DNA from 2 places in the Caldimonas hydrothermalis genome. Region 1 is predicted to be linked to the other one. Evidence: riboswitches for the same ligand, from Rfam matches in the RefSeq annotation. Region 1 holds a riboswitch; the other holds the start of a gene.

The links. A riboswitch is a leader RNA that binds a small molecule or an ion and turns the genes downstream of it on or off. The one in region 1 is predicted to bind glycine.
Region 2: linked by a shared signal. The riboswitch ahead of gcvT (glycine cleavage system aminomethyltransferase GcvT) and the one ahead of AC1ECW_RS03040 (D-amino acid dehydrogenase) in region 1 are both predicted to bind glycine.

Annotation. Positions count from the first base shown of each region.
Region 1 is NZ_JBWQXA010000001.1:608,712-612,898, reverse strand. Features, by position in the region: gene AC1ECW_RS03050 (SpoIIE family protein phosphatase) at 1-70, opposite strand, end outside; gene AC1ECW_RS03045 (hypothetical protein) at 80-622, opposite strand; cyclic di-GMP riboswitch class I at 680-767, opposite strand; gene AC1ECW_RS03040 (D-amino acid dehydrogenase) at 809-2,089, opposite strand; glycine riboswitch at 2,263-2,363, opposite strand; gene AC1ECW_RS03035 (nucleotide pyrophosphohydrolase) at 2,438-2,755, opposite strand; gene AC1ECW_RS03030 (YihY family inner membrane protein) at 2,847-3,692, shown strand; gene AC1ECW_RS03025 (GIY-YIG nuclease family protein) at 3,727-4,187, opposite strand, start outside.
Region 2 is NZ_JBWQXA010000003.1:341,484-345,670, reverse strand. Features, by position in the region: gene AC1ECW_RS06810 (SDR family oxidoreductase) at 1-432, opposite strand, end outside; gene AC1ECW_RS06805 (electron transfer flavoprotein-ubiquinone oxidoreductase) at 694-2,379, shown strand; glycine riboswitch at 2,455-2,545, shown strand; glycine riboswitch at 2,556-2,676, shown strand; gene gcvT (glycine cleavage system aminomethyltransferase GcvT) at 2,734-3,858, shown strand; gene gcvH (glycine cleavage system protein GcvH) at 3,893-4,187, shown strand, end outside.

The DNA.
Region 1 (4,187 bases):
TGTCGGGCGTGGCCGCATGCAAGGCATGAGAAGCGGCCAGCAGTTCGTGGATATCGTTCACCGCGTTCATCGTGGCGTTTCACTCGGCGGGCTGCAGCAAGGCCTGGGCCAGGCCTTGGGGCCACACCGCATGGACCTTGTCCAGAAAATGCGCGGCGCGCTCGGCGCCAGCGTGCTCGGCAATGCGCTGCGCGATGTCTTGCAGCCAGGCCTTCATTGACGCCTCGTCGAACACCGCGCGGGCCGCCTCGCGCACGGCCTGCTCCTGCGGACGCACCATCAGCGTGGCCAACTCCAACGCATAGAGCTTGGCCTGCGCCAAAGAGCGCTGCTCGCGCGGGCTCGACGCAAGTCCCCCGTGCTCCGACGCGGGTGCTGATCCCGCCTTGATCACGGGCCTGGACGCCCACTCCACCCAGCCCGCATCGAGCAAAGCCTGGATCTGCTGAGCATCGATGCCCAAGGTTTGCGCTGCCGCCGACAAGGCCTTCAACGGCTTGCGGCCATCGATGAGGATCAGGAAAGAGCGCTGCGCCCGCGTGCCGGTGAACCCGCGCTCTGCCAGCGCCTCTCGTCCTTTTGCCGTTTTGCGCAGGACGCCATCGACAGGCCATCCCGACATGCTTGCCCTCCAGGTTCAAACACCCGCGAGAACGATCGGCCAAGGCACAGGACTAGCCCAGGCGGCCCAGCCGGCATGGCGCCACAAGCGCTGTAGCCCGATGGCTTTGCGTCACCGCCTTTCGGCGGCTTTGCCTTTCTCTCGCGGTCCACCACCTTCGCGGCGGACCGCCAGTGTCACAAACCGTTACGACAAACGGATGACAGCCTCGCCGGGCGCAAGGCTGCGCGCGCCGACCGACGCCGACCGGCCCAAGGCGCGATCGACCACCGTGCCGACGAGATCGGCCGTGGCCGCCGACAGCGTCCAGCCCAGGTGGCCGTGGCCGGTGTTGTAGAACACGCGCGGATGACGGCCGCGGCCCACGCGGGGCATCATGTCGGGCATCATCGGCCGCAGCCCCGCCCAGGGCACCACGCTGCGCGTGGACACCCCCGGGAAGCAGCGCTCCACCCAGTCCACCAGCGGACGGATGCGGTCGGCCCGGATGTCGCGGTTCTCACCGTTGAACTCGGCCGTGCCGGCCACACGGAAGCGGTCCACGCCCAGCCGGCTCGTCACGATCTTGGTCTCGTCGTCGAGCAGGCTCACCGTGGGTGCGGCGGCCTGGCTGGCCTGGTCCAGCAGGTTCACGGTGATCGAATAGCCCTTCACCGGATAGACGTTGACCCGGTCGCCGAGCTGCGCGGCCAGGGCCCGGCTGGCCACGCCGGCGCACACCACCACCGCGTCGAAACGCAGATCGTGCTCGCCGCCAGGCCCGGCCAGCGTCACGCGCACGCCGTCGTCCAGCGCCTTGAGCCGGCGCACGTCCTGGCCGTACAGGCAACGCACGCCATGGCGCTGCGCCGCTTGCGCCAGCCCGTGGGTGAACTTGTGGATGTCCCCGGTGGTGTCGCTGTCGGTGTACCAGCCGCCGAAATAGCGGCCCGCCAACGTCGGCGCGATCGCGCGGATCTCCTCGGGCGTCACGGCGCGACGCTGCAGCCCGCCGGCGGCCAGCAGAGCAGACACGCGGCGGGCATGTTCGAAACCCGATCGGTCGCGGTAGATGTGCAAGATGCCTTCGCGCCGGTGGTCAAAGTCGATGCCCTCTTCGTCGGCCCACGCATACAGGTGCTCGCGCGCGGCGATCGCCAGGCGCGCCGTCTCGATGGTGTGGCGGCGGTAGTGCGGGATGCTGGCAATGAACTGCGCAAACCAGCTCAGCTTGTGCCAGCTCGGCCGCGGGTTCACCAGCAGCGGCGCGTCGCTCTTCAGCATCCACTTCAGGCCCTTCCAGACCGTGGCGGCGTGGTTCCACACTTCGGCGTTGGAGGCCGACAACTGCCCCCCGTTGGCATAGGAGGTCTCCATCGCGGCATAGCGATGGCGCTCGAACAGGGTGACGGCCAGACCGCGGCGGGCCAGGGCATAGGCGGTGGTGACGCCGGTGATGCCGCCGCCGATGACTGCAATGGAAGGCATGAGAGCTCCTCTCAGGGAAAGCCGCGCGTCGAGGATGGAGCCCGGGCTGCGCGAACCGCAGCCTGGACGCCCCCTCTGTTGCGGACCTGAGAGATTCGCGGGCGCACGGGGCTCCCGCTTGCTCCTTCGGTGCTGACCGGCGACGCGAACGGCCGGCAGCTCTTCAGAGTCGGTGGACGATGCCGGTCCTTGGGCCTGAGAGTTTCCGGGGCGGTTGCTCCTTCGGCGCCGCCTGGGCCAACACACCCCCGGCAGGCTCTCCCGACATCACCATGGCCGCCGTGGGGCAGCCATGACACCATTGTGCCTGAAGCGCTGCGCCGCGTCCCCTCCGAGCCGCTTGCCGCTTCATCGGCTAGCGGGAAACCGCTGCTCGTTGCGTTCGATCTTGCGCCGGGCCGCCTCCAGCACATCGACCTCCATCACCGTGGCCAACTGCACCAAGTACAGCAGCACATCGGCCATCTCGTCGGCCACCTCGGCCTTGCTGGCCGTATCGAGGTGGCCGCTTTGCGCCTCGCTCAGCCACTGGAAATGCTCGAGCAGCTCGCCGGCCTCCACCGCCAGGGCGCAGGCCAGGTTCTTGGGCGAATGGAAGCGCTGCCAGTCGCGCGCCTGGGCGAACTGCTGCAGGCGCTGGGCCAGCGCGGCCAGGGAATCCGTCATGGGCGCCTCCGGCGTCGAATCTTCACGGGAAAGGTGGCCTCGATTCTCGGACAATCCGCCCCGCGCCCGATACCGGCCCCTCGTGCCTGCCATGCTCTCCCGCCTTCGTCGACTCCTCGATCGCCTGCGCGACGCCCGCCTGGCCCAGGCGGCCGGCAGCCTGAGTTTCACGACGCTGCTGTCGCTCGTACCGTTGCTGGCCGTGGGCTTTGCATTACTGACCCAAGTGCCTGCCCTTCGGCCACTGCGTCAGACACTGGAAGCTCTGTGGCTGCCGCATCTGCTGCCACCGGACATCGCGCAGCCGGTGCTGCAACACCTCGGGCGCTTTGCCAACAACGCCCAGGCACTGAGCTGGAGCGGCTCGGCCCTGCTGCTCGTGGCCGCGCTGGCGATGATGCTCACGGTGGAGACGACGCTCAACCGCATCTGGCAGGTCCGCCAGGGGCGGCCGTGGCTCAAGCGTCTGGCACTGTATCTGCCCATGCTGGCTGCCGGGCCGCTGGTGTTGGGCGTGAGCCTGTGGGCCAGCTCACGGGCTTGGGCCCTGTCCAAAGGCCTGCTGAGCCCCTGGCCGCCGGCCGCCGAAGCGGTGTGGACGCTGGGGCCGGCCGCGCTGAGCCTTGCGATGCTGAGCTTGCTGTTCTACCTGATACCCCATGCCCCCGTGCGCCGGCGCGAGGCGCTGCTGGGCGGCCTGCTCGGCGCGGCCGCACTGGAAGCCGGCAAACAAGCCTTCGCCGCCTACGTGCTCACGCTGCCCACCTACCGCACGCTGTACGGCAGCTTTGCCGTGCTGCCGGTCTTCCTGCTGTGGATCTACTACTCCTGGGCCGTCACGCTGGCGGCGGCCGTTGTGGCGGCACACATCGGTTCAACCCAGCTTGGCGGCCGCACCAGCACGCGGCCCAGGCATCGGCCGCGCGGCTCGGCCTGAGCGCAGCAAGCGTTCGAATCCCCCATGGCCGTGCTCAACGGTAGGACGCGGGATCATTCCATGTGGGCCGCAGCAAAGACATACAGCCTTTTTCGAGCTGTTCCAGCGGTTCGAGATGGGGGTATGCGGCGCTGAAGCGCATCACCGCGTGCGGCGGAACATCGTTCACGCTCATGAAGCGCAGCTCGAACGGCCCCTGGCCGCGCTGCAGACCCTCAGCGATCTTGCGCACGCATCCCGCTTTCCGATTGGTGTGTGTCCAATAGTGAGACGCTGGTCCCCCAAGGCCTGGGCGCACCCAGCGTTTGATCACGGTTTTTTCTTTGGATTTCCCGACGTAGTGCACCTGGCCATGGCCGTCGAGGACGAAATAGATGAACGGCCCGGCCAGCCCCTTGCCTTCCAAGGGCTCGGTTGCCGCCTGGTGGACCGGCAGCGGCCCAAGGATCGGAAAGTCGATGTCAGCGTAGTCTTGCTTGTTCCTGCGAAATGAAC
Region 2 (4,187 bases), on a different contig from region 1:
GTAGGTGCCCGGCGCCGCGCCGCGGGCACGAGCCAGCATGCGCTTGCCGACCTCCTGGGCCACGAAGAAGGCACCGCGGGTGTTGGTGTCGAAGACGTAGTCGTAGTCCTCGGGGGTGACATCCACGAGCTTCTGGGTGGTGCTGACACCGGAGTTGTTGACGAGGATGTCGATCGCGCCCACCTCGGTCTCGGCGTGTGCCACGGCCGAGCGGATGCTGCCGGTGTCGGTGACGTCCAGTCCGACGACATGGGCATCGCCCCCCAAGGCCTCGATCTCCGAGCGCAGGGTCTTGAGCCGCTCGACCCGGCGGCCCGCGAGCACGACGGCAGCCCCAGCGCGGGCCAGGGTGCGAGCGAACTGCTCGCCCAGGCCACTGGATGCGCCGGTGATCAAGGCCACGCGGCCGGACAGGTCGATGCTGTAACTCATGTGGGCCTCTCGGGGGTGCACAAAGACAAAAGGGGTCGATCGGCTGTAAAGGTCCCAAGCATAGCGGGACCACGGGCCCGATCACAGCCTGTCGCACGGCCGACAGCGGCGCGGCGAACGATGCGCTAGAGTCAGCTCCCGATCACAGAATCGAACGATCGTTCGATTTTTCATGACAAGCCGATAGAATCGCGGCAGTTCGGGGCGGAAGCGTCGGCCTCGGCCCCCAGGCGATCCCATCCATTCGAAGAGGAAGACACGATGACTGCGCAAGAGATCCTGGAGCAGTACGGCCCGCGCGAATCCATGGAATACGACGTCGTGATCGTCGGCGCCGGCCCCGCGGGGCTGGCCACGGCCATCCGGCTGAAGCAGCTCGCCGCCGAGAAGAACCAGGAGATCTCGGTGGTGGTGCTGGAGAAGGGCTCCGAACCCGGGGCCCACATCCTGTCGGGCGCGGTGATGGATCCGCGCGCGATGAACGAGCTTTTCCCCAATTGGAAGGAACTGGGCGCGCCGCTGAACCAGCCCGTCACCGGCGATGATGTGCTCACGCTCACCGAGACCGGCAGCACGCGCATCCCCGACTTCTTCGTGCCGCGCAACTTCCACAACGACGGGTGCTACGTCATCTCGCTGGGCAACGTGGTCAAGTGGATGGCCGAGCAGGCCGAGGGCCTTGGCGTGGAGATCTTCCCGGGCTTTGCCGCCGCCGAGGTGCTCTATGACGAGCAGGGCCGCGTGCGCGGCGTGGCCACCGGCAACATGGGCGTGGGCAAGGACGGCCAGCCCACCGATCATTTTCAGCTCGGCATGGAGCTGCTGGGCAAGTACACCATCTTCGCTGAGGGTGCGCGCGGGCATCTGGGCAAGCAGCTCATCGCCCGCTACAAGCTCGATGCAGGCAAGGACCCGCAGACCTATGCGATCGGCATCAAGGAACTGTGGGAGATCGACCCGGCCAAGGCCAAGCCGGGCCTGGTGGTGCACACCGCCGGCTGGCCCATGGATGATCAGACCTTCGGTGGCGGCTTCCTCTACCACCTCGAGGACAACAAGGTCACGCTGGGCTTCGTGATCGGCCTGGATTACCAGAACCCCTGGCTCAGCCCCTTCGAGGAGATGCAGCGCTGGAAGACGCACCCGGCCATCCGGGCGCATATCGAGGGCGGCAAGCGCCTGAGTTATGGCGCCCGCGCCATCAACAATGGCACACCCCAGGCCCTGCCCAAGACGGTGTTCCCGGGCGGTGCCCTGGTGGGCTGCGACGCCGGCTACCTCAATGCGGCGCGCATCAAGGGCAGCCATGCCGCCATCAAGAGCGGCATGCTGTGCGCCGAGGCCGTCTTCGACGCCGTGACGGCCGGGCGGTCGGCCGACGAGCTGACGGCCTACCCCGAGGCTTTCGAGAAGAGCTGGCTGTACGAGGAACTGCAGCAGTCGCGCAACTTCAAGCACTGGTTCAAGAAGGGCCCGCTGGTGGGCAAGCTGATGACCGGGGTGGAGCAGTGGCTGCTGCCCAAGATCGGCATCCACAGCCCGCCGTGGACCCTGCACCGCGACCAGCCCGACCATGTCTATCTCAAGCCGGCCGACCAGTGCGAGAAGATCGTCTACCCCAAACCCGACGGGACGCTGACCTTCGACCGCCTGTCCTCGGTGTTCGTGAGCAACACCAACCACGAGGAGAACCAGCCGGCCCACCTGACGCTCAAGGACTCCAGCGTGCCCGTGGCGGTCAACCTGAGCCGGTTTGCCGGGCCCGAGAGCCGCTACTGCCCGGCGGGCGTGTACGAATTCGTCAAGGGCGAAGACGGCAGCGACCGCCTGCAGATCAACGCGCAGAACTGCGTGCACTGCAAGACCTGCGACATCAAGGATCCGACGCAGAACATCGTCTGGGTCACGCCGGAAGGCGGTGGCGGGCCCAACTACGCGGGCATGTGACCCCCCGCCCGGGCGCTGCCTCGGGGGATATTCGGCGGCCCCGGGGTCGCCATTTTCTTGGCCGGTGAATTACACTGGCATCTGTCAGGAGAGAGCCCCTGCGGGGGCCGCCGAAGGCGCAGGGCCCAAGCCCGAACGCTCAGGCACCCAGGACTGACAAGCGCCTTGTGGACAAGGCGTTCCTCACTGGAGAGAGGCCGGGCGACGATGGTCATCCGGCCCACCGAAGGGGCAAGCCGCTGCGGCTGAAACAGTCAGGCGGCCAATCTCTCAGGTAAAGCGGACAGCGAGGGCAGCACATGCCGGACCGGCTTTCGGGACGGCATGCTCGCATGACAGCCCCAGGAGAACGCCATGTCCGCCCAAGTCTCGACGCCCGCGCTGCTGCGCACGCCCCTGTACGCCCTGCACCAAGAGTATGGCGCCCGCATGGTGCCTTTTGCCGGCTATGAGATGCCGGTGCAGTACGAAGGCATCATCGCCGAGCATCGGCAGTGCCGCGAGAGTGCAGCCCTGTTCGACGTCTCCCACATGGGCCAGATCCACTTGGTTGGAGAAGATGCCGCCCGCGCCCTGGAATCGTTGGTGCCGGTGGACGTGATCGACTTGCCGGTGGGCAAGCAGCGCTACGGCTTCTTCACCAACGCCAGCGGCGGCATCCTCGACGACCTGATGATCACGCGTCGGGAGAACGATCTGCTGCTGGTGGTCAATGCGGCCAACAAGCAGGCCGACCTGGTGCATCTGAACACCCACATCGGTCACCGCTGCACGGTGCAGGCCCTGCCCGACCGGGCGCTGCTGGCCCTGCAAGGTCCGCTGGCCGCCGACGCCCTGGCCCGTGTGAACGCCGATGTGCAGCGGCTGAGATTCATGACGGGTGATCATTTCACGCTCGCCGGCAAGGCCTGTTTCGTGACCCGTTCGGGCTACACCGGGGAGGACGGTTTCGAGATCTCTGTGGCCGCCGAGGACGCCGAGGCCCTGGCCCGCGTGCTGTTGATGCAGCCCGAGGTGAAGCTGGCCGGCCTGGGCGCTCGCGACACCTTGCGCCTGGAAGCCGGCCTGTGCCTGCACGGGCACGACATCGACGCCCAGACCACACCAGTGCAGGCCGCGCTGGCCTGGGCGATCCAGAAGGTGCGCCGGCCCGGCGGCGCCCGTGCAGGCGGCTATCCCGGCGCCCAGACGATCGAGCTGCAACTGGCCCAGGGGGCCCTGGTCAAGCGCGTGGGCCTGCTCGGCCTGGAGCGAGCCCCGGTGCGCGAGGGCGCCAAGTTGCTCGATGCAGCCCGTCACAACGCCGGTCACGTCACCAGCGGCACCGTAAGCCCCACGCTGGGTGTGCCCATCGCGATGGGTTACCTGCCGGTCAACCATGCGGCCACCGGCTCCATCGTGCATGCCGTGGTGCGCGAGAAAACCCACCCGATGCGGGTGACGGCCCTGCCCTTCGTGCCGCACCGCTATTACCGCTGATCACCCCGTTTTCCATTCCATCCAGGAGTCCTGCATGACCGTCAAGTACACCCCCGACCACGAGTGGATCGAACTCGATGGCGACGAAGGCGTCGCCACCATTGGCATCACGCCCCATGCCCAAGACGCGCTGGGCGATGTGGTCTTCGTCGACCTGCCTGCCGTGGGGGCCGAGTTCAAAAAGGGCGACGTGGCCGGCGTGGTCGAATCGGTCAAGGCTGCCGCCGACGTCTACGCACCGGTCAGTGGGCACATCCTCGAAGTGAACGAGGCGCTGCGCGCCGACCCGTCGCTGGCCAATTCCGACCCGTTGGGCAAGGGCTGGTTCT